3 regions of the Paraburkholderia sp. GW821-FHT02A12 genome follow, and region 2 is predicted to be linked to each of the others. Evidence: riboswitches for the same ligand, from Rfam matches in the RefSeq annotation. Region 2 holds a riboswitch; each other region holds the start of a gene.
The links. Region 2 has a riboswitch for cobalamin ahead of cobW (cobalamin biosynthesis protein CobW). Riboswitches for the same ligand answer to the same signal wherever they lie in the genome.
Positions count from the first base shown of each region.

Region 1 (7,146 bases), 320 kb from region 2:
CAGCGCCGCAAGAGAAAGCGTGGCGAGGCCATGCGTGTCCAATGCTTCACGCACACGCTCGGCGATCCGTGCGCCCGAGCCCGACCCGGTGACCGCCGCCACCACGCTTCGCGGATGAATCACCAACTCATCGGTCCGGCCATCCCACGCGCGCGGCGTCACCCGAATCGCGAGGCGCGCCGAGCCCGAGCGCGGCAGTTGCGCGTCGTCGAGCCACGGCGCTTCGCCTTCGATGCGGGTGCTTTCGCCGGCCAGCAGATCCGACACGAAACGCTTGCCTTGCGCGAGATCGGCGAGCGCATAGCCTTCGGGCGGATTGAGCACACACGTGCCGAAGCGCAGTTCGCCGCTCGTCGTGATCGCCGGCGGCACGGCCAGCGCCGCAGCGATTTCGCGCGCCATCACATTGACGCCCGCGAGTCCGCCGAGCAACGGCACGACCGCGCTGCCGTCTTCGGCGACGGCCAGCACCGGCGGCTCGACGCCCTTGTTCGACAGCAGCGGCGCGACGCAACGGATCACGATGCCGGCCGCGCACAGCGCGACGATCGGCGCGCCGCGCGCATACAGTTCGCGCAGATGCGCGCCGAGTTCGGCATATGAGACGTCGGCTTCGACACGCCCTTGCAACGCGTGCACCTGCGCGCCGGCATACAGCGCCTGCACGCGCCGCGCGGTCGCCAGCGCGCCCGTGCCGAGAATCACGATCGCGGGCGGCGTCATCCTTGCCATTTTTCCCCCGGCACCACGAGCAGCGAAAAATACGGCGACGCCATCGGATCGACTTCCGCGAGCGGCACGATGCGCTGGTTGCCCATCGTCGCGCGTTCGACGTAGAGCGCGCGATCCGCGAGACCGAGTTCGCCCAGCACGCGCCGCACCTTGTCGAAATTGCGGCCGAGTTTCATCACGACGGCGGCGTCGGCATCGGCGAGACGGCGGCGCAATTCGTCTTCGGGCAACACGCCGGAGAGCACCGACAGACTTTGATTGCGATACACGAGCGGCGAGCCGAGCACGGCTGCGCCGCCGAGCATCGAGCACACGCCCGGCACCACTTCGGCTTCGAAGCGCGCGGCGAGCCGGTCGTGCAGATACATGTACGAGCCGTAGAAAAAGGGATCGCCTTCGCAGATCACCGCGACGTCGCGGCCTGCGTCGAGATGGGCAGCGACGACTTCGGCGGCGGTGTCGTAGAAGTCGGCGATGATCGCTTCATACGACAGCGGCGGTTCGAGCGCTTCGGTCGTGACCGGATAGACGAGCGGCAGATGCTGTTGCGCGTCGTGCAAATGCGCTTCGATGATGCTGAACGCGTTGCCTTTTTTGCCCTTCGCGACGAAGTACGCAACCACCGGCGCGGCCTTCAGCAGACGCAGCGCTTTCAGCGTGATCAATTCCGGGTCGCCGGGGCCGACCCCGAGTCCGAACAAACGTCCTTGCACGCTCATTTACTCGACCTCCGTAGCCAGCGCATTGACGGCGGCGGCGGCCATCGCGCTGCCGCCGCGTCGTCCGTGGACCATCACGTAGGGCACGCCGCGGCTGTCTTCGGCAAGCATGGCTTTCGACTCCGCCGCGCCGACGAAGCCGACCGGAAAGCCGAGGATGAGCGCGGGCTTCGGCGCGCCGGCGTCGAGCATGTCAAGCAGATGAAACAGGGCAGTCGGCGCATTGCCGATCACGACGACGCTGCCGGCCAGATGCGGACGCCACAGTTCGAGCGCGGCGGCCGATCGCGTGTTGCCGAGTTCGCGCGCCAGCGACGGCAGGTCCCTGTGCGTCAGCGTGCAGATCACTTCGTTGTTCGCGGGCAGGCGCGCCCGCGTGATGCCTTGCGCGACCATGCCTGCGTCGCACAGAATCGGCGCGCCTTGCGCCAGCGCCGTGCGGCCCGCGGTGCCTGCACCCGCGGAGAAAGCCAGATCGTCGATCACGTCGACCATCCCGCAGGCGTGGATCACGCGCACCGCGAGTTTCTCGAGGTCGGCGGGGATCCGCGACAGATCGGCCTCGGCACGAATCGTCGCGAAAGATTGGCGATAGATCTCCTGACCGTCGCGAATGTAATCAAGCATCTAAAGGGCTCCGGGCCAATTGTTCGAGCATGTCGGCGGCCTGCTCGATCGTCAGTTGGTGCGCGACGCAGCGGCCGAAGTCCGGCGAGGCGTCGCGTCGATACAGGTCGTAGGTGCCGGGCGCCACGGCCAGCAACGTGTACGGCGCGCAATGCGCGGCCGCGCACGAGCGCGGGCAGCCGCTCAGATGGACGTCGACGCCGTCGGGCAGGCGGGCGGCTAGCCGCAGCGCGTCGGCTTTGGTGTCGGCGGGACTTTTTACGCAGCCGGTCGAGCCGGCGCAAGCGATCAAACGTGCGATGGGCTGCGCGCGATCGCAGGCAAGGCCTAATGCTTCCAGTTCGGCAAGCACGGCCGGCACGGCCTTCGAGGCGATATCGGGCAGCAGCACGCTTTGCCAGGGCGTCATGCGCAGCGTGCCGTTGCTGTGCTGGCGCGCTAGCGCGGCGAGGCCGCGCAGCGTCGCGGCGTCGAGGCGTCCGAGCGGCGGCTGGCCGCCCACGTGCCACATTCCCGCCACGCGTTGAGCGTGCGCGCCGAGCCGCGACGCGGCATCGGCGGGCGCGCCGCGATGCCAGTCGGCGAGCGACGCGTCGCGCGACAGCGGGAAATCGGCATACGTTTGGGCACGCTGCAATACCGCGTCGGCGGAATGCGTGGCGAGCAGATGGCGCATGCGCGTGGCGCCGGCGGCGGCCAGATCGAGGAACGTGTGCAGAAGCGCGCGGACCAGCTGAACGACTTCCGAAGGCAAGACGGCGGCGAGGGCGCGTGTGCCGGTCGCGACCGGGTCTGGCGACGCGCCGAACGAGCCGTCGCCAGCCGCGTGCACGGCCGCGTGCGCGGCCGCCGCATTGGCCGCCGTAGGCGGACATCCCGCCAGGCCAAAGACGAACCGCACACCGTCGCTCGCCGACGTCGCCGCGAGCCAGACGTCATGCGGATGGTCGAGCCTCGCAAGGCGCTCGCCGCCGTCCAGCAGCAACGCGAATTTCGGCGACAGCGCCGCAAAACGCGCTTCGCTTTGCAGCAGCGCGAGAAGCCCGGCGGTCAGCGACGTGGTGTCGTACAGCGCGGACGAATCGCGGCCCGCAGCGGGGCTGACCATCACGTTGCGGATATCGTCAGCGGCGCATGCTGACAATACTGCCGCCGCATCCATGCCGCTGCTCGCCGGAGCCGGCCCGAGACCGGCTGCCACCAGAGCCTCGATCAAAGCCGCTTCGTGCCCGGCCCGCACGCCGCGCACTTGCAGATTCGCCCGGTTGGTCACTTCAATCACGCTGGCGGCGTGCCGCTCGCTCGCCTCGGCGATCGCGGCAGCCTGCGCGGCGCTCAATGCGCCGCCGGGCAATTTGATCCGGCAAATCCCGCCGTCGCGTGCGGCGACGATGCGCAACAGCCCCGGACAAGCCGAAGGCCGCGGCGCAACGGCAGCGGTAGATAAAGCAGCGGAGGGCGCAGCGTGATTCAAGACGGACACCGGGTTTAGCGTCGCGCGACGGCCCGGGCAACCCGCCCAAAGCGGGCGTGGCTGCGGCATCGGTACACCCCGCCCGATGCAGGCTGGCACGAACAATCTCGCCGGCAGGTCTCCTGGCTGGCAGGTCACGGTCCGCCGCTGCCTTCCCGGTCGAACCAGTGGCGCGGAGCGCAGGCGGACTCGCTGCATACAGTTGCGGGGGCAGCCACAGTGGCACTGTGTTCCCTCTTCGGCCCCGAAGGGCACCGGCGGCTGTATTATGCCTTTTTTCGAACCGCGCAACGAGGCTGGACGCTTTGATCGGCGTGGCACAGCGCATTATTTGAAGATACGGAATGAGGATGGATGCATGTCGGCGTGGCTGACCGTGGTGGGCATAGGCGATGACGGCTTCGCCGGCTTGGGGCGGCCCGCGCGGCGCGCTTTGCTGGAAGCGTCGGTGGTGTACGGCGGCGAGCGCCATCTGGCGATGCTGCCCGCGCGACTTGGCGCGCGCCGCGCCGCGTGGCCGCGTCCGTTCGATCTCGCGCCTTTGCTGGCGGAGCGCGCCACCCCCGTGTGCGTGCTGGCGAGCGGCGACCCGATGCTGTTCGGCGTCGGCGCGACGCTGGCGCGGCAGCTGCCGGCCGGCGAGTTGCGAGTGTTGCCGGCGCCGTCGTCGCTGTCGCTGGCCGCGGCGCGGCTCGGCTGGCCCTTGCAGGACGTCGCGACGGTCTCGTTGGTGGGCCGGCCGCTGGCGACGCTGAACGCCCATCTGCACGACGGCGCGCGTGCGTTCGTGCTGAGCGCGGACGGCGGCACGCCCGCGGCGCTCGCCGGCTTGCTGAACGCGCGCGGCTTCGGCGCGACCCGGATGATCGTGCTGGAACACCTGGGCGGCGAGTTGGAACGCCGGATCGACGGCCGTGCCGATCAATGGCCGGCGGGCGACGTGGCGGCGCTGAATCTGATCGCGCTCGAATGCCGCGCCACGGAAGGCGCGCCGCGTTTGCCGCTGACCTGCGGCTTACCCGACGACGCGTTTCGCCACGACGGCCAGTTGACCAAACGCGACGTGCGCGCGATCACGCTGGCGCGCCTCGCGCCCACGCCCGGCGAATTGCTGTGGGATGTCGGCGCGGGCAGCGGTTCGATCGGCATCGAATGGATGCGCGTGCATCCGGCGTGCCGCGCGATCGCGATCGAGCGGCATGCGGAGCGCCAGCGTTTCATCGAACACAATCGCGATGCGTTGGGCGTGCCGGGTCTGCAACTCGTGGCGGGCCGCGCGCCTGAAGCGCTGGACGGACTGCCGGCGCCGGATGCGGTGTTCATCGGCGGCGGCGTGACGGTGCCGGGCGTGCTGGATGCCTGCTGGGCGCGCCTGCGTGAGGGCGGCCGGCTGGTTGCCAATGCCGTGACCTTGCAAGGCGAGGCGGCGCTGATGGCGTGGCGCGCCCAGCATGGCGGCACGCTCACGCGCATTGCGCTCGCCGACGCGCAACCGCTCGGCGGCTTCGACACCTGGCGTCAGGCATTGCCGATCACGCTGCTCGACGTGACCAGGCCCGCCGGCGATGCCGCGCGCCACAAGCATCGGCAACCGTAATGCGCGACGAAACACCCGAACAACCCGCGCGGCTGCGCAGCGGCTACACGACCGGCTGTTGTGCCACCGCGACGTCGCTCGCGGCGGCGCGTCTGCTGCTCACGGGCATCGTCAGCGAGGCCGCGGAAATCGTGTTGCCCAAGGGCCAGCTTGTGCCGATGCCGCTGGTGTTCTGCCGTCTGACCGCCGACGGCGCCGAAGCCGGCACCGTCAAGGATGCGGGCGACGATCCCGACGTGACGCACGGCGCGATCGTGTTCGCCCGCGTGCGCCTGCGCGCCGAACCGGGCGTGAGTTTTCATGCGGGACCGGGCGTCGGCACCGTGACGCGCGCGGGTTTGACGTTGCCGATCGGCGAACCGGCGATCAATCCGGTGCCGCGCAAGATGATGAGCGAGCATCTCGCCGATCTGGCCGCGGAACACGCATATGGCGGCGGTTTCGAGGTGACGATCGGCGTCGAAGGCGGCGAAGAGCTCGCGCTGAAGACGATGAACCCGCGTCTCGGCATTCTCGGCGGCCTGTCGATTCTCGGCACTACCGGGATCGTGCGGCCGTTCTCGTGCTCGGCGTATATCGCGTCGATCCAGCAGGGCATCGACGTCGCGCGCGCGAACGGCTACACGCATCTCGCGGCCTGCACCGGCAACGCCAGCGAAGACGCGATGCGCGCGCATTACGGCCTGCCGGACATCGCGCTGATCGAAATGGGCGACTTTGTCGGCGCGGTGCTCAAGCACATGAAGCGCGCGCCGGTCGAACGCCTGAGCATTTGCGGCGGATTCGGCAAGCTCAGCAAACTGGCCGCGGGGCATCTCGATCTGCATAGCCGGAATTCGAGCATCGATCTGGCGCAACTGGCCGTGTGGGCGTCCGAACATGGCGCGGACGCCGCCTTGCAGGCGGCGATCCGCGCGGCCAATACGAGTCAGCAGGCGGCGACATTGGCGCGTGCGCAAAACGTGCCGCTCGGCGATATCGTCTGCCGGCATGCGCTCGCGGTGGCGCGCGATATCGTGCCGCCGCAGGTCGCCGTCGAAATGTTCGCGATCGACCGCCAGGGCAATCTGATCGGAGCCGCGCGATGATGCGCATCCTGCTGCTCGGCGGCACCGGCGACGCCTTGAAGATCGCGCGTCAACTCGGGCCCGATCACGTGTACAGTCTCGCCGGGCTCGGCAAGGTGCCGGACGATCTGGCGTGTGCGGTGCGCGTCGGCGGCTTTGGCGGCAGTGCGGGGATGGCGCGCTACATCGAACAGGAACGCATTGGCCTCGTGATCGACGCGACCCACCCGTACGCCGCGCAAATCAGTGCGAATGCCATGCAAGCGAGCCGTGCCGCGCGGGTGCCGTGCTGGGCGCTGCGCCGCCCGGGCTGGCATCCGCAAGACGGCGACGATTGGCGCATGGTCGACGACTGGCGCGAACTGACCGCGGTGCTCGCCGCGTTCAAGCGGCCGCTCTTCACGCTGGGGCGCGAACCGCTCGCGCATCTCGACGAGATCCCGCCGCATCAGTTCTGGACCGTGCGCTGTCTCGATCCACATGAAGGCAACGTGCGCGCGCGGATTCTGGCGACACGCGGCCCATTTACGCTCGAAGGCGAGCGCGCGCTTTTCAGCGCCGAAGCGTTCGACGTCGTGGTCAGCAAAAACAGCGGCGGCAGCGCTACCGAAGCGAAACTCGAAGTCGCGCGCGAACGCGGCCTGCCGGTCGTGATGCTGCGGCGGCCCGAGTTGCCCGCAGCCGATCGCGAATTCGGCGACGTGGCCGAGTTGCTCGGCGCATGGCGGCGCATATCCTCCTGAACGGCGCGTCGATGACGTGCCGACCGAATGAATCACGGAGTATGGAATGACGGTGTTTTTTATCGGCGCGGGTCCCGGCGACCCGGAATTGATCACGGTGAAAGGGCAGCGCCTCGTGCGCAGTTGCCCGGTGATCCTGTATGCGGGCTCGCTCGTGCCGGCCGCCGTGCTGGAAGGTCATGCCGCG
Region 1 covers NZ_JBWKWA010000002.1:2,262,447-2,269,592, reverse strand. The annotation lists gene cobJ (precorrin-3B C(17)-methyltransferase) at 1-723, opposite strand, end outside; gene AC07WT_RS31635 (precorrin-2 C(20)-methyltransferase) at 720-1,451, opposite strand; gene AC07WT_RS31630 (precorrin-8X methylmutase) at 1,452-2,078, opposite strand; gene AC07WT_RS31625 (ferredoxin-like domain-containing protein) at 2,071-3,561, opposite strand; cobalamin riboswitch at 3,648-3,826, opposite strand; gene cbiE (precorrin-6y C5,15-methyltransferase (decarboxylating) subunit CbiE) at 3,911-5,149, shown strand; gene AC07WT_RS31615 (cobalt-precorrin-5B (C(1))-methyltransferase) at 5,149-6,237, shown strand; gene AC07WT_RS31610 (cobalt-precorrin-6A reductase) at 6,234-6,959, shown strand; gene cobM (precorrin-4 C(11)-methyltransferase) at 7,006-7,146, shown strand, end outside.
Region 1: linked by a shared signal. The riboswitch ahead of AC07WT_RS31625 (ferredoxin-like domain-containing protein) and the one ahead of cobW (cobalamin biosynthesis protein CobW) in region 2 are both predicted to bind cobalamin.

Region 2 (7,146 bases):
CGGCGCATCACTCACGCGCTGCAAAACGTCGGGACGCGGTCCATCCCACGCCTCAGACCAATCCACCGACAGCGGATCGAACCGATGATCCATCCGCAGATCGCGCGCCAACGCATCGATCAAACCGGCTCTTTCAGCCTGCCCGTCGCCAACCGGGAAACGCCCCAACGCCAGCAACGTATCGCGCCGCTGCACGCCTTCCGGCGAACACCCGAAGGTGTGCAAACCATCGCGAATCTGCGCTTCCTTCAACTCGCACAGCCACGCATCGACGCGCGTCAGCAGCACGTCCTCGGCATCTTGCCCGTCCGGCGCCGCAAGACTCAGCTCTTCATGCAGCCGATGCTCCACGATGGTCGCGAGAATCGTGCGCCTCAAGAGCTTCGCGCGGCGCGGGTCGACCATCAGCGCTTCATAGTATTCGTCGACCTGGCGCTCGAGATCCTGCAACGGCCCATAGCTTTCGGCGCGCGTGAGCGGCGGCATCAGGTGATCGATAATGACGGCCTGCGCGCGGCGCTTAGCCTGGCTGCCCTCGCCCGGATCGTTGACGATGAACGGATAGAGATGCGGCAGCGGCCCAAGAATCAGATCGGGCCAGCACGCATCGCTCAGCGCGACGCTCTTGCCCGGCAGCCATTCGAGGTTGCCATGCTTGCCGACGTGCACGACCGCGTCGATGCCGAACTGATGGCGCAGCCAGAAATAGAACGCGAGATAGGCATGCGGCGGCACGAGATCGGCGTCGTGATAGCTCGCATAATCGCCCTGTTCGCGCGAGCGCGATGGTTGAATGCCGACAAACACATGTCCGCAGCGCCAGCCCGCGATCATGAAACGGCCGCGCCGCAGCGTCGGGTCCCGCTCAGGCGAGCCCCAGCGCGCGTTCAATGCGTCACGCGCTTCGGCAGGCAGCCGGTTGAAATACGAAAGATAGTCGTCGAGTGCGAGGCTTTGCAGCGCGGGCCGCAAGTCACGCACGACGGGATCGTTGGTGACGCCTTCGGTCAGCTTCTTCAACAGCGCGTCGCCGTCAGCGGGCAGATCGCTCAAACGATAGCCTTCGTCGCGCAGCATCGACAGGATGCCGACCACCGACGCCGGCGTATCGAGCCCCACGCCATTGCCGATGCGCCCTTCGCTCATAGGGTAGTTGGCGAGAATCAGCGCGAGTTTCTTGTCGGCGTTATCGAGCGTGCGCAGACGGCACCAGCGGCGGCTCAGTTCAGCGAGAAAATCGACACGTTCGAGGTCCGGCTGATAGCGGACCACATCGACTTCCGTGTGCGGACAACGATAGGCGAGCCCCTTGAAACTGATCGCCCGTGTGATGATGCGGCCGTCCACTTCCGGCAGCGCGATATGCATCGCGATATCGCGCGAGTTGAGGCCTTGATTGTCCTTGAGCCAGTCTTCGCGATTGCCGCCGCTCAGGATCACCTGCATGACCGGCGCGTCGCCGGCCAGCGCGAGCGGCTCGGGGTCGTCGATCGCCGACGCGGCAAACGCGGTCGTGTTCAGAACCAGCGAGACATCATGTTGCGCGCACAACCGCTGCACGACTTCCCGGCTCATCGCATCTTTCAGCGAGGTAATCGCAATCGGCAGCGGATTCAAACCCTGCGTTTCGAGCGCGGCGATCAGCGCGTCGAACACGGCTGTGTTGGCCGCCTGCAAGTGCGCTTTGTAGAACAGGATCGCGGCAACCGGCGCATCCTCGCTCCAGCGCGCCTGCCAGTCGGCCATCGTCGGCGTATCGCGCTCGGGATGGTAGAGCGTTGCGGCAGGCAACGCGCGCGGCGGTGCGGGTTCATGCCCCCAGCCGATTGCGCGATACGCAATGCAGCGCAGGAACGCCTCGGCATTCTGCGCGCCGCCTTCGCGCAGATAACGCCATAGCTGATGGCACAGTTCGGCATCCGCCGTGCTGCGCGCAAGCAGATTCGGATCTTCCTGCAAATCGCCGGAGAACATCGCCAGTGTCTGCTTCCTGCGCCCGGCGAGCGCGACCACCTGCTCGATCCCATAAGGCCAGTACGCCTCGCCGCCGAGGTGATCCACGACCACGACGCGCGCATGCTGCAGCACGTCCTCGACATAGAAATCGACCGACGCCGGTTGCCGCAAATAAGTGACATTCGCGAGCCGCACGCTTGGGAAATCGGCACCCAAACGAGGAAACACGCTGGCGAGCAGCGACAGCGTCGTATCGGCGGAGCTGAGCACCACGATATCGGCGGGCTGCTGATCGATACGGATCACGCCCTGCGTATCGTCGACAAAACCGCCCGGCGTAGTGCGCAGCAGATGCATGATCGATTACGCCTGTTGCGGTTCGGCGCTCGACACAACGCGCAATGCAGCGCCCAGTGCAGCATCGAACGCGCGTTGCAGCGTAGCCTGATCCAGGTCCTCGCCGATCAGCACGAAGCGGCTCTGCCGGCCCTCGCCGATTTCGCCGATTTCGCCAGTTTGCCAGCGACGATCGAAGTAGCTGTCGAAACGGCGCCCCACGCCTTGAATCACGAGCCGCATCAATGCACCCGGCAACGCCGCAAAACCTTTGACGCGGTAAATCGTATGCGTTTCGACCAGCCCTTGCAGCGCGGCGATCACCGCTTCACGCGACGGCGCGCTCGCGTGCACCACGACGGAATCGAATTCGTCGTGATGGTGATCGGCGTCGTCGGCCGAACCGTGGTGGTCGTGGCGCAAGTGGATCGTTTCTTCGGAGGCGGCTTCGAGGCCGAGCAACGCGTGCAGATCGAGCTGGCCCATCTGTGCGCGCACGATCTTCACTTGCGGCGGAATCTCTTCACGGATCGCGGTCTCGACAGCGGTTTGCTGTTCATCGTCGAGCAAATCCGTTTTGTTCAGAATCACCAGATCGGCCGCCGACAGCTGATCCTCGAACAGCTCGTGCAGCGGCGATTCGTGATCGAGATTCGGATCGGCCTTGCGCTGCGCGTCGACAGCGAGCGGGTTGTCGGCGAACTGGCCGCTCGCCGCGGCGGGGCCGTCCACCACCGTCACCACCGCGTCGACGGTGAAGCTGCTCTTGATCTGCGGCCAGTTGAAGGCCTGCACCAGCGGCTTAGGCAGTGCAAGACCGGAGGTTTCGATCAGCACGTGATCGATCTGCTCGCGGCGCTCGACGAGCTTTTCCATCACCGGGAAAAACTCTTCCTGCACTGTGCAGCACAGGCAGCCGTTCGCGAGTTCATACAGTTGCCCCTCGGTTTCGACGCCGTTCTCATCGCAACCGATCCCGCAACCCTTGAGGATTTCACCGTCGATGCCGAGTTCGCCGAACTCGTTGACGATCACCGCAATGCGCTTGCCGCCCGCATGCTGAAGAATATGCCGCAGCAGCGTGGTCTTGCCGCTGCCGAGAAAGCCCGTCACGATGGTGACGGGAATCCTGCGCATTTGAGTTTGCATCGTTGGGTCCATCCGAAGAAGTTGCGCGTTCACACGCCGGCGGTCCGGGTCCGTTCGGGTCGGGTTCGGGTCCGAATGCGCTCGAGCCCAGGACAAACCAGCGCCAGGCAGGCAAACACGAAAACGGAACACAGATACGACAGCGGGGACGAAAAGCGGCGTTGCCGCGGCAACAGAGAACGAGGTCATGAACGAGCCGCCGCATCCCCGCGGCGTTCATCCGTCATATTCTGGCCGGTATCCGGGCTGGCGAAAGCGCCGCTTCACCTTCCCGCGCGAGTGATTTCTCGCCCAGTGGTCATATGCCGACGCGGCCTTGCGCGTGGACATCGAAGCCGGCTCCGCGGCGCTGGAGAACTCATCCAGGCGCCGCTTTTCGCTTACCGTTGCGGGGGCAGCACAGGTTGACCCGGTCCATAGCAGGCGGGCGCCCTGTTTCCCGTTTAACTGCATGCGCACGAGCGCGCACACGAGCACCAAAGTGCGTGCGAGTGTAGGCCCGCGGCCCCGCGCCGTCAAGGAAGCGCGACAGGAAGCGCGGGCCGCGCCGGGGTCTTGCCGCGCGCGCCGGCGCGGCCCGCCGTGTGCTATCGTATGCGCGCGTTTGGTGCCCGCACATGCGTTCGCATGTGCAGTTAAACGGGAAACAGGCCGCGCTCGATTGCGCTCAACCTGTGCTGTCCCCGCAACGGTAAGCGACCTGCGGCGCTGGGTTCAATCCTGTCGCGCCGCGCATGCGTTTTCGATGCCACTGTCTGACGATTCAGGACGGGAAGGCAAAGCGCATGAGGCCGCCAGCCCGGATACCGGCCAGACGCGGAGGCGGCGAATGTCACGCCGCCGGCCGCCTGAATCCGCGAGGGACGGATGTGAAGGCGCTGAAGCACGACGTAATACGAACGCCCGCTTGCGATTTCGATGAAATTGCGGCGAGCGGCGTTGCCGTTGTGCGTAATCTGTCGCACCGCATGAGCTCTATTTCCGCCTGGGCCGTCTGCATGGCTCGCCTGTTTCCACTTGTCACGACATGGGGCGCGCCATGCACGCCGCGATGAGCCGCGCGTGGCTGATCGGCGCCGGCCCCGGCGACGTCGAACTGATGACGCTCAAGGCGACGCGCGCATTGGCGCAGGCCGACGTGGTACTGGTCGATGATCTGGTGAATCCCGAAGTGCTGCAATTCGCGCGCGCCGACGCGCTGGTCGTTCATGTCGGCAAACGTGGCGGGCATCCGTCGACGCCGCAGGCCGACATCGTCGCGCAGATGCTCGAACATGTGCAGGCCGGGCGCAGTGTCGCGCGATTGAAGGGCGGCGATCCGTTCGTATTCGGCCGCGGCGGCGAAGAGCAGCAGGCGCTGCATGCGGCGGGCATCGAGGTGGAAGTCGTCAACGGCATCACGGCGGGCATCGCGGCGCCTGCGGCGATCGGCATTCCGGTCACGCATCGCGATTACGCGCAGGGCGTGGTGTTCGTCACCGGACACGGCGCCGGCAGCGGCGAGCCGGATTGGGCGGCGCTCGTCGCGACGCGGATGACGCTGGTGATCTACATGGGCATGCGGCGGCTCAACGATATCGCCGGCACGTTGCTCGCGGCAGGCATGAGCGCCGATACGCCCTGTGCCGCGATCGAATCCGCGACACGTCCTGAACAAAGACATGCGCTCGCGCCACTTGGCGGCCTGGCCGACGCAGTCGCGCGCGCCGGTCTTGGCTCGCCGGCGATCGTGGTGATCGGCGGGGTGGCGTCGCTGGCGCTCGCGCGGGCCGCGGCGAATGCCAACGCAGCAGGGGCGCGATGAAAACGCTGACGGTCGGCATCGGTTGCCGCTTGCATAGCTCGGCTGAACAGATCGAGGCAGCCGTGCGCGCGGCGCTCGGCACTCATACACACGATGAAATCAGCGCAGTTGCCAGCATCGACGTCAAGGCCCACGAAGCGGGTCTGCTCGAATTCTGCGCACGGCACGCGCTACCGTTGAAACTGTTCAGCCGCGAGCAGATTGCCGCCTTGCCCGTGGCGGAGACTGAACCTTCGGCGGCGACACGCGAACATCTCGGCGTGGACGGCGTCTGCGAACCCTGCGCGTTGCTGGCCGCAGGTTCGAAATCCGCTGCAGCCGGGGCGCACCTCATCGTGCGCAAAACCATACTCGACGGCGTCACCGTAGCGATCGCTTCGACCGCTCACGCCGGCATCGACCCCACCCACCACGACTCCAACGAACAGGACCTTCCATGAAGACCGATCCCGAATCGCATCAGCGCATGACCGAGCGCCGGCGCGAAGGCCACGAGAAAAAGCAGGCCGCCGCCACCGTCGAAAAAGGTCTGCTGATCGTCAACACCGGCACCGGCAAAGGCAAGACCACAGCCGCGTTCGGCATGGCCGTGCGGGTGCTCGGACACGGCATGCGTCTGGGCGTCGTGCAGTTCATCAAAGGCGCGCTGCATACCTCGGAGCGCGACTTCCTCGGCGCAATCGCCAATTGCGATTTCGTCACGATGGGCGACGGCTATACGTGGAACACGCAAAACCGCGACGCCGACATCGCCACCGCGCGCAAAGGCTGGGACGAAGCGCGCCGCATGATCGAGAGCGGCGACTACCAGATGGTGATCCTCGACGAATTGAATACGGTGCTGAAGTACGAATACCTGCCGCTCGACGAAGTGCTGTCCGTCCTGAACGCGCGTGCGGAAATGCTGCACGTGGTGGTGACCGGCCGTCACGCGCCGGACGCGTTGATCGAAGCCGCCGACCTCGTCACCGAAATGCGCATCGTCAAGCATCCGTATCGCGAGCAAGGCGTGAAAGCGCAGCGCGGCGTGGAGTTCTAAGCGATGTCCGCGCCCCCCAAGGGGACTTCCTTCGGGGCGTGCCCCGCCCTGTTCATTAGCGCGCCGGCTTCGGGTCAAGGCAAGACCACGATCACCGCGGGTCTGGCGCGCTACCATCGGCGGCTGGGGCGGCGTGTGCGCGTGTTCAAGACCGGTCCCGACTTTCTCGACCCGATGATACTGGCGCAAGCCAGCGGCGCGCCGGTCCTGTCGCTCGATCTCTGGATGGTGGGCGAAGCGGCATGCCGCAATCTGCTCGCGCAAGCGGCGGCCGAAGCCGATCTGATCCTGATCGAAGGCGTAATGGGCCTGTTCGACGGCACGCCGAGCAGCGCCGATCTGGCAACCGTATTCGGCGTGCCGGTACTGGCTGTGATTTCAGCGAAGGCGATGGCGCAGACCTTCGGCGCGGTGGCCTTCGGTCTCGCGCAATTCAGGCCGCAACTGCCGTTTTACGGCGTGCTCGCCAATCGCGTCGGTTCTTCAAGGCACGCGCGGATGCTCGAAGAATCGCTGCCGCCCGGTATGCGCTGGTGCGGCTACATCGCCGGCAACGACGAAATCGAGTTGCCCGACCGCCATCTCGGCCTGCATCAAGCTGCGGAGATCGACGATCTGCACACACGCCTGGATCGAGCCGCCGATGCGCTCGCGCAAACCGCGCTGGCTGAATTGCCGCCGCCGGTCGAATTCGGCGAAGCTGTCCAGGAAGCGTTGCCGCGCCTTCTGGAAGGCAAGCGGATCGCCATCGCACGCGATGCGGCGTTCTCGTTCATCTACCCGGCCAACGTCACGCTCTTGCAAACACTCGGCGCGCACGTCGAATACTTTTCGCCGCTCGCCGACGATGCCTTACCGGACC
Region 2 covers NZ_JBWKWA010000002.1:1,941,916-1,949,061, reverse strand. The annotation lists gene cobN (cobaltochelatase subunit CobN) at 1-2,313, opposite strand, end outside; gene cobW (cobalamin biosynthesis protein CobW) at 2,320-3,441, opposite strand; cobalamin riboswitch at 3,657-3,937, opposite strand; cobalamin riboswitch at 4,030-4,270, shown strand; gene cobA (uroporphyrinogen-III C-methyltransferase) at 4,493-5,245, shown strand; gene AC07WT_RS30125 (cobalamin biosynthesis protein) at 5,242-5,685, shown strand; gene cobO (cob(I)yrinic acid a,c-diamide adenosyltransferase) at 5,682-6,284, shown strand; gene AC07WT_RS30115 (cobyrinic acid a,c-diamide synthase CobB) at 6,288-7,146, shown strand, end outside.

Region 3 (7,146 bases), on a different contig from region 2:
TGGTGTGGGCGTATCGCCGCGCGCGCCGTGAACCAGCTCAGACGGTCGGCGCGAACTGATCGCTACGGTTTGTCGTTTGTGTGGTTCCATGGTCATGCGCGCCGTGAAGCGGCGCGCGCGGTCGGCGCGAACTAACGCTACGCTTTATCGTAGCCAATAAAAAACGCCACGGCATGCCGCGGCGTTTTTTTTGCAGTAGTACGTGCGGCGTAAAACGCGTTATTTCATCTGCACCGAACCTGACACATTGACCGTCACCGTGGACGTGCCGCCTTCGATCGGCACCGGCGCCGAGGCCTTCGCGTCGGCGCTCATCGCACGTGCGCTCATCATCATCATCGGGCGCGGCATGATGCCGTTGCGCCCGACGTTGACCTCGCGGATCGAATAGCCGCTGTAGCCGAACGCCTGTGCCGACGAAGAAGCCTGCTCGCGGAACGACCTGATCGCTTCGCCGGTGAGCTTCTGTTCGGCGGCGCGCTGCGCTTCAGGCGACAGCGAGAATTGCACGTTGCCGACCTGCATGATCGATGCCATCTGACCCGCGAGCTTCGACGCGGCGGCGAAGTCGTGCGATTCGAGCACGATTTCCGTGCGGCCGCGCCACGCGGAAATACGGCCGTCGCGATCGGTTGACGGATAGATCGAGAACGAACCCGTGCGCGCGGTCACGCCATTCACGCCCTTGGCTTTTTGCAGCGCCGAATCGGCGCGCTGATTCAGCGTTGACGTGAGTGCCGACGGATCGCTCGCTTCCTGCTCATAAAACAGCGTGATATCGACGACGTCTTGCGGCACTTCCGCGCTGGCCTGCGCATTCAGCGACAGCACGCCCGAGGGCTGATATTGTGTCACGCCTTGCGCGCGCGCCATGGCCGGCGTCAATGCGAGGGCGGCAGGGGCCACGCACACGAGAGCGAGTGCGAGGGCACGTGCAGTGTTTTTTGTCATTCCCGGACTCCTTGCTTGAACAGGTTATGCGCGATTGGAGCAAATGCGCTGCAATGGCACGGCGTTTGCGTGTCCATTTGCGAGTCCGTTAGGCGCTTGTAACCTCGGCTTGGTTCCCCAATTTGACGTTGTTTCAAGGTCGGGTCCCGGTTTGCTCCTGCTTTGCACGCGCGGCAGTGACAACGTACCGCACATACACATGCAGCTTCAAACAAGCCGCTTCGTGATGAAACGCCATTCGGCTTCGGTCACCGGCGTGATCGACAAACGGTTGCCCTTCGCCAGCACGCGCATGTCCGCGAGTTCCTCATGCTCGCGCAACGCGGCAAGCGGGATCAGAGGGATCCTCTTCTTGAACACTACGTCGACGAGCAGCCAGCGCGGCGTTTCCGGCGACGACTTCGGGTCGTAGTAGGGGCTCTTCCTGTCGAACTGCGTCGGATCCGGATAAGCCGTGGACGACACCTCGGCGAGCCCCGCGATGCCCGGTTCGGGGCAGCTCGAGTGATAGAACAGCACACCGTCGCCGACCTGCATCATGTCGCGCATGAAATTGCGCGCCTGATAGTTGCGCACGCCGGTCCACGGCAGCGTGCGTTGCGGTGCATTGGCGAGATGGTCGATGCTTGCTTCGTCCGGTTCGGACTTCATTAGCCAGTAGCGCATGAATCGAATTGAACCTTAAGAAGGTGAAGATGCGAAAGAAACCGGAGGCCCAAAGAAAAACGGCACCGAACCGAAGTCCGATGCCGTTCTAAATAAGGTCCCCGCCTTAGCCGCTAGGCCGGCATCCTGAACCGGGGGTTCAGAATTGGTCGCAGTTAGCAGCACTTCGGGTACATCAGACAGAGTGACGCGCACACCCGTGCTACAAATTTCCACAACCGTGCACATGGCATTGGTTCAAGGAATATATGACCTTGGCGAACCAGGCAGGGAAGCTAAACCGATGAAGCTAAAACGATGGAACTCAAACGTTCGCGCGAGTCTTTGCTCATGCACTCCGCTTGAATCCGCGGCCGATTTCAGGCACGGCCACTAGACACTTACTGCATGCTGTACTGCTGAATCACAGTACCTAGCTGTTCATTCATTTGACGCATTGTACGCCGGATTTCCTCAGCGGGAAATGCTTCTCCGTGTCTCACGCTCGTTTGCAGCTTAAGCAGTTCCGATGCCAGCGACAGCGCAGCCATGACGGCAATGCGATCCGTGCCGCGCACGTTGCTGTGATTGCGGATCTTCGACATTTCAGCGTCTACGCGTGCCACCGCTTCGAGCAGCGCCGCTTCGGTTTCCGGCGAGCAGGCGAGACGATACGGCACGCCGAGAATCGATACTTCGATCTGCTTCGTGGTCATGCATTTTCTCCGTGGCGGGTGGCGGCGCTGTCCGCTTCGACCTCGTGTTGCTCGGGTTCGAGCAGATCGAGCTGATTGTCAGGCTCGGCCTGTGCGCGTGCCCGCGGCAGTTTTTCGAGAATCGCATTCAGGCGCACCTGTGCGTCGTCGATCTTTGCCGACAGCGCGTCGCGTTCCGCTTGCAGCGTATCGCGTTCCTCGCGCAGCAACGCGAGTTCGGTACGCGTGGCTTCCGCTTCAGCGCGCGTTCGGGCGAGCTGCTCTTCGAGCGCGAGCCGCGCTTCATTGTGGCGCTGGCTGATCGCAATCAGCTTGCCGATATTTTGTGAGAGTGATTCGAGTTCGGTGAGCATGTGCTGCGTCCTCTAAAGACATCGCATTTTAGCGCGGAATGTCGCAGGTTCCGACAATTGTCTCGTTTCGAGACGTAACAACCTCGCTTTGTGCAGGCTTTTATCGGCCTTATGACGAAAAACTGCGCCTGCATCGGACAATAACCTGCACTTAACAGAACGGATCGAGCAAGGATTAACCATTCTTGACGGGCCTCGAGGGCGCTCCTAAACTGGCCGCACTTTGGTGCCCGCGCGTGCTTTTCGACAGGGCGCGCAGTTAAACGGGAAGCAGGGCGCGACGTTCGCCTGAACGCGCCAGCCTGCGCTGCCCCCGCAACGGTAAGCGACCGCATGTCGTCATGCAAGTCGATCCCGATCGCGTGTTCGAAGCTGAACATACGAGTGTGCCACTGCGCGTCACGCGTGAGAAGGCGGGATCGATGTGTCGCCAGCCCGGATACCGGCCAGAGGGAGAGATTCGTCCAGCGCAGATTCATAGCAAGCGCGGGCGTCTCGTCACGCATCGTCCACCCAATCGTTGGTGTTGATCGACGGTGTCCGAGTCGATTCGGTCAGCCTCGGCGCACCGCAACTTGCGCAGATTCCGCTCGATCAGGTCGACCACGTCGAAGTGGTGAACGGCAATGGGTCCGCGTCATACGGCTCGGGCGCGATCGGCGGCGTCGTGCAGGTGTTCATGAAAGACGGCGGCGATCATCCGCCGCGTTTCAATTTCTCGGTGGGCTACGGCAGTTATCACACGCAGACGCAACAGGCCGGCGTGAACGGCGCGTTGGACAAAGACAGCAAGACCACCTTCAGCATCTCGCTCGCGCGCTCGAAAGGCGACGGCTTCTCATCGCTCAAACCAGCCCAGGCGCCCAACGCAAATCCGAATCCGAACGGCTATCTGAACGAGAGCATCTCCGCCTCGCTGCGCCACAAGTTCAATGACAAGTGGGACGCAGGCATCACATATTTCCAGTCGAACGGCAACAATAGCTACGACAACGCGTACGGCGTGCCGACCGATCTGAACAACCTCTACACCAAAGTGCGGCAGATGTCGGTGTTCGCCAGTGGCAAGGTGACCGGCTGGTGGACCACCCACTTCATCGTCTCCGAAGGCGACGATCGCAGCGTGTCGAACACCAACGGCATCTACAACGGCCGCTTCGATACCGACAATCGCCAGTACACATGGCAGAACGATTTCGCGCTCGCCGCGCAGCAGAAGCTGCAGGTCGGCTACGAGCATCTTGATCAGAGCCTCGATTCGGATACGTTTGCGGCGCCCGACCGGCATGTGAATTCGGGCTTCGTCGGCTATAGCGGGCGCTTTGGGTGCAATCAGATTCAGGCCAACGTACGGCGCGATCAGTATTCCGATTTCGGCGCAGCGAACAGTTACTATCTCGGCTACGGTTTCGACATCGCCGAGCATTGGAAGGTGAGCGCAAGCTATTCGGATGCGTTTCGCGCGCCGAGCTTCGACGATCTGTACTATCCGATCAGCGGCAATCCGTCGATCCAGCCGGAGCGCAGTCATTCGATCGAAGCAGCGTTGCAGTATGCGTCGAATGCGCTGGGCGTGATGCGCCTGAGCGCGTTCCAGGCGCGCTATTCGAATCTGATCGACTACCATCAGGTGACGCCCGGCATCTATCTGGCAGCGAACGTCGGTCATGCGAAGGTGCAAGGGCTCGAAGGATCGTGGAGCGGTCATGTCGGCAGGACGGATGTGCGTGCGTCGGTGACGCTGCAAAATCCCGTCGACCTCGACAGCGATGTCGACCTTGTGCGGCGTGCGCGGCGTTTCGCGTCGCTAGCGGTGAATCGCAGTATTGCGGGGTGGCGTGTCGGCGGCGAGTGGATCGTCAGCGGCGCGCGCGACGATAGCAGCGGCAAGCTCGGCGGTTACGGTGTGGTGAATCTGTCCGCGCGCTACGACATCACGAAAGCGTGGTGCGTGGCTGCGCAAATCCAGAACCTGTTGAACAAGGACTATGAAACGGCCTACTCGTATAACTCGCCGCGGCGCGGTGCGTATGTCACGGTCGGTTGGCAGCAGCAGTGACGGGTGCGCCTGCGTGAGATCGTGCGGATGAACCGCGGCTCGGGTCCGAGGGTCGCGACGGCGATGCCCATCATGAGCGCGAAGCGTGCGGCCGCGATCTGGCTCGCGCTCGCCGTGCTCGCGCTGATCGTGCTGATGGCGTCGCTCGCGCTCGGCAGCGTGCCGCTCGCGCCCGCGCGCGTGCTGGCGGCGCTCGTGCCTTCGCCCGCGGCATCGGCGGATCTCGCGAGCGAAATCGTGCGGACATTGCGTCTGCCGCGCGCGCTGGCCGGCTTCGCGTGCGGCGCGCTGCTCGCGTTGGCCGGCGCGCTGTTGCAGGTGCTGCTGCGCAATCCGCTGGCCGAGCCATACGTGTTGGGCGTTTCGGGCGGTGCGGCGACTTTTGCGCTGGTCGCGATGATCGCCGGTTGCGCGTGGTGGATCGTCGATGCCAGCGCGTTCGCGGGCGCGTTCGTGTCGATCCTGCTGGTGCTCGGTCTTGCGCGCCGCGAGTTGTGGCGGGGCGAGCCGCAGGACACGTCGCCGCGCTTGCTGCTGACCGGCGCGGTGATCGCGGCCGGCTGGGGCGCCGTCATCACGCTGCTGCTCAACCTTGCGCCTGACAATCGTCTGCGCGGCATGCTGTTCTGGCTGACCGGCGACCTCAACGGCGGCGCAATGCCATGGGCCGCGCTCGCCGCGCTCTTCGTCGTGCTGATCGCGATCTTGCCCGCTGCGCCGCGGCTCAATGTGCTGCTGCGAGGCGATGCGGCCGCGCAGGCGCTCGGCGTCGCGGTGATGCCGCTGCGCCTGCGTGTCTATCTGGTGGCGTCGCTGGCGGCGGCCGCGGCGGTGACGACAGCGGGCACCATCGGCTTTGTCGGCCTGGTGGTGCCGCATATGCTGCGGCTCGCGTTCGGCAACGATCAGCGCATGCTGTTGCCGGCCGCCGCGCTCGGTGGCGGTGTCGCGGTGATGGGCGCCGACCTGATCGCGCGCACGGTCATTGCGCCGGCGCAATTGCCGGTCGGCGTGATTACCTCGATCGTCGGCGTGCCGGTGTTTTTGTGGATGCTGCTGCGCAGGCGCCGATGATGCAGGCACACCACTCCGCCCATGCCGCGCTCAGCGCGCAACGCCTGACGTTGCGCGCCGGCTCGCGAACGCTGCTCGATGCGTTCACGCATACGTTCTACGCAGGCGAGATCTGGTGCGTCGCCGGCCCGAACGGTGCGGGCAAGACGACGCTGATCGCGACGCTCGCCGGCCTCTCGCATCCGGCGGCGGGGCACGTCGAGCTCGACGGCGCGCGTCTCGCCGACTGGCAACCGCTGCCACTCGCACAGCGTCGCGCGTTGATGCCGCAGAGCGCGCACGATGCGTTCAGCGCGAGCGTGCTCGATATCGTGATGCTCAACCGCTTTCCGCATCTGACCGGCTGGGGCTGGGAACGCGCCGCTGACCGCGCCGCCGCGCATGACGCGCTGGATGCGCTGGGCCTCGCCGAATTCGCAGCGCGCGACGTGCTGTCGCTGTCGGGCGGCGAACGGCAACGCGTCGCGCTGGCCGCGGTGTTGTGCCAGCAGGCGCCGTTGTTGCTGCTCGACGAACCGCTGTCGCATCTCGATCTGCATCATCAGATCGATTGCCTCGATGCGTTGACCGCCTGGACACGCGAGCCTGGGCGTACAGTCATGTTTTCGTGTCACGACCTGAATCTGGCGCGCCGCTTCGCGACGCATGCGTTGCTGCTCGACGGCGCCGGCGGCGCCTATGCCGGGCCGGTGCATGACGTGCTGACGCCGGCGCTGACGAGCCGTGCATTTGGGTACCCGTTGGTTCTGATTCGCGACGGCGAGCATGAGGCGTTGATTCCCGCGCCGCGCCCGCGTCACGAATCGCCTGGCGGTGATGACACGCGGGCAAGCTAAGCGCTTCATAAGCGTTTCATCATCGTTTCAAAAAAACATTCTCTCTTCCGAAAAACGTCTATGACTTCTTTGCCAGGTTTGCTGCAATTGCCCGAGGTCGAGCCGCTCGATCAAACGTTGCGCGCCGAACTGCAACACATCATCGATACCAAAACCAAGCCGCCCGGCAGCCTCGGCCGGCTCGAGACGCTGGCGCGTCAAATGGGTCTGATCCAGCGCACCACGCGTCCTACGGTCGAACGTCCGGCGATGATCGTGTTCGCCGGCGACCACGGTATCGCCGACGAAGGCGTGAGTCCTTATCCGCAAGCCGTGACCGCGCAGATGGTCGCCAACTTTCTCTCGGGAGGCGCGGCGATCAATGCATTGAGCCGCGTCGCCGGCGTCGAGCTCGAGGTGGTCAATGCGGGGATCGCGACGCCGTTGCCGTCCAGTGAAGGCCTGATCGACATTCCGGTCGCGCCCGGCACCCGCAACTTCGCGCACGAACCGGCGATGACGCATGACCAGGC
Region 3 covers NZ_JBWKWA010000001.1:988,980-996,125, forward strand. The annotation lists gene lgt (prolipoprotein diacylglyceryl transferase) at 1-59, shown strand, start outside; gene AC07WT_RS04450 (SIMPL domain-containing protein) at 220-951, opposite strand; gene AC07WT_RS04455 (EVE domain-containing protein) at 1,159-1,617, opposite strand; RNA gene ssrS (6S RNA) at 1,712-1,893, opposite strand; gene AC07WT_RS04465 (cell division protein ZapA) at 1,998-2,312, opposite strand; gene AC07WT_RS04470 (ATPase) at 2,309-2,665, opposite strand; cobalamin riboswitch at 2,873-3,130, shown strand; partial or broken gene AC07WT_RS04475 (TonB-dependent receptor domain-containing protein) at 3,162-4,724, shown strand; gene AC07WT_RS04480 (FecCD family ABC transporter permease) at 4,752-5,798, shown strand; gene AC07WT_RS04485 (ABC transporter ATP-binding protein) at 5,795-6,634, shown strand; gene cobT (nicotinate-nucleotide--dimethylbenzimidazole phosphoribosyltransferase) at 6,695-7,146, shown strand, end outside.
Region 3: linked by a shared signal. The riboswitch ahead of AC07WT_RS04475 (TonB-dependent receptor domain-containing protein) and the one ahead of cobW (cobalamin biosynthesis protein CobW) in region 2 are both predicted to bind cobalamin.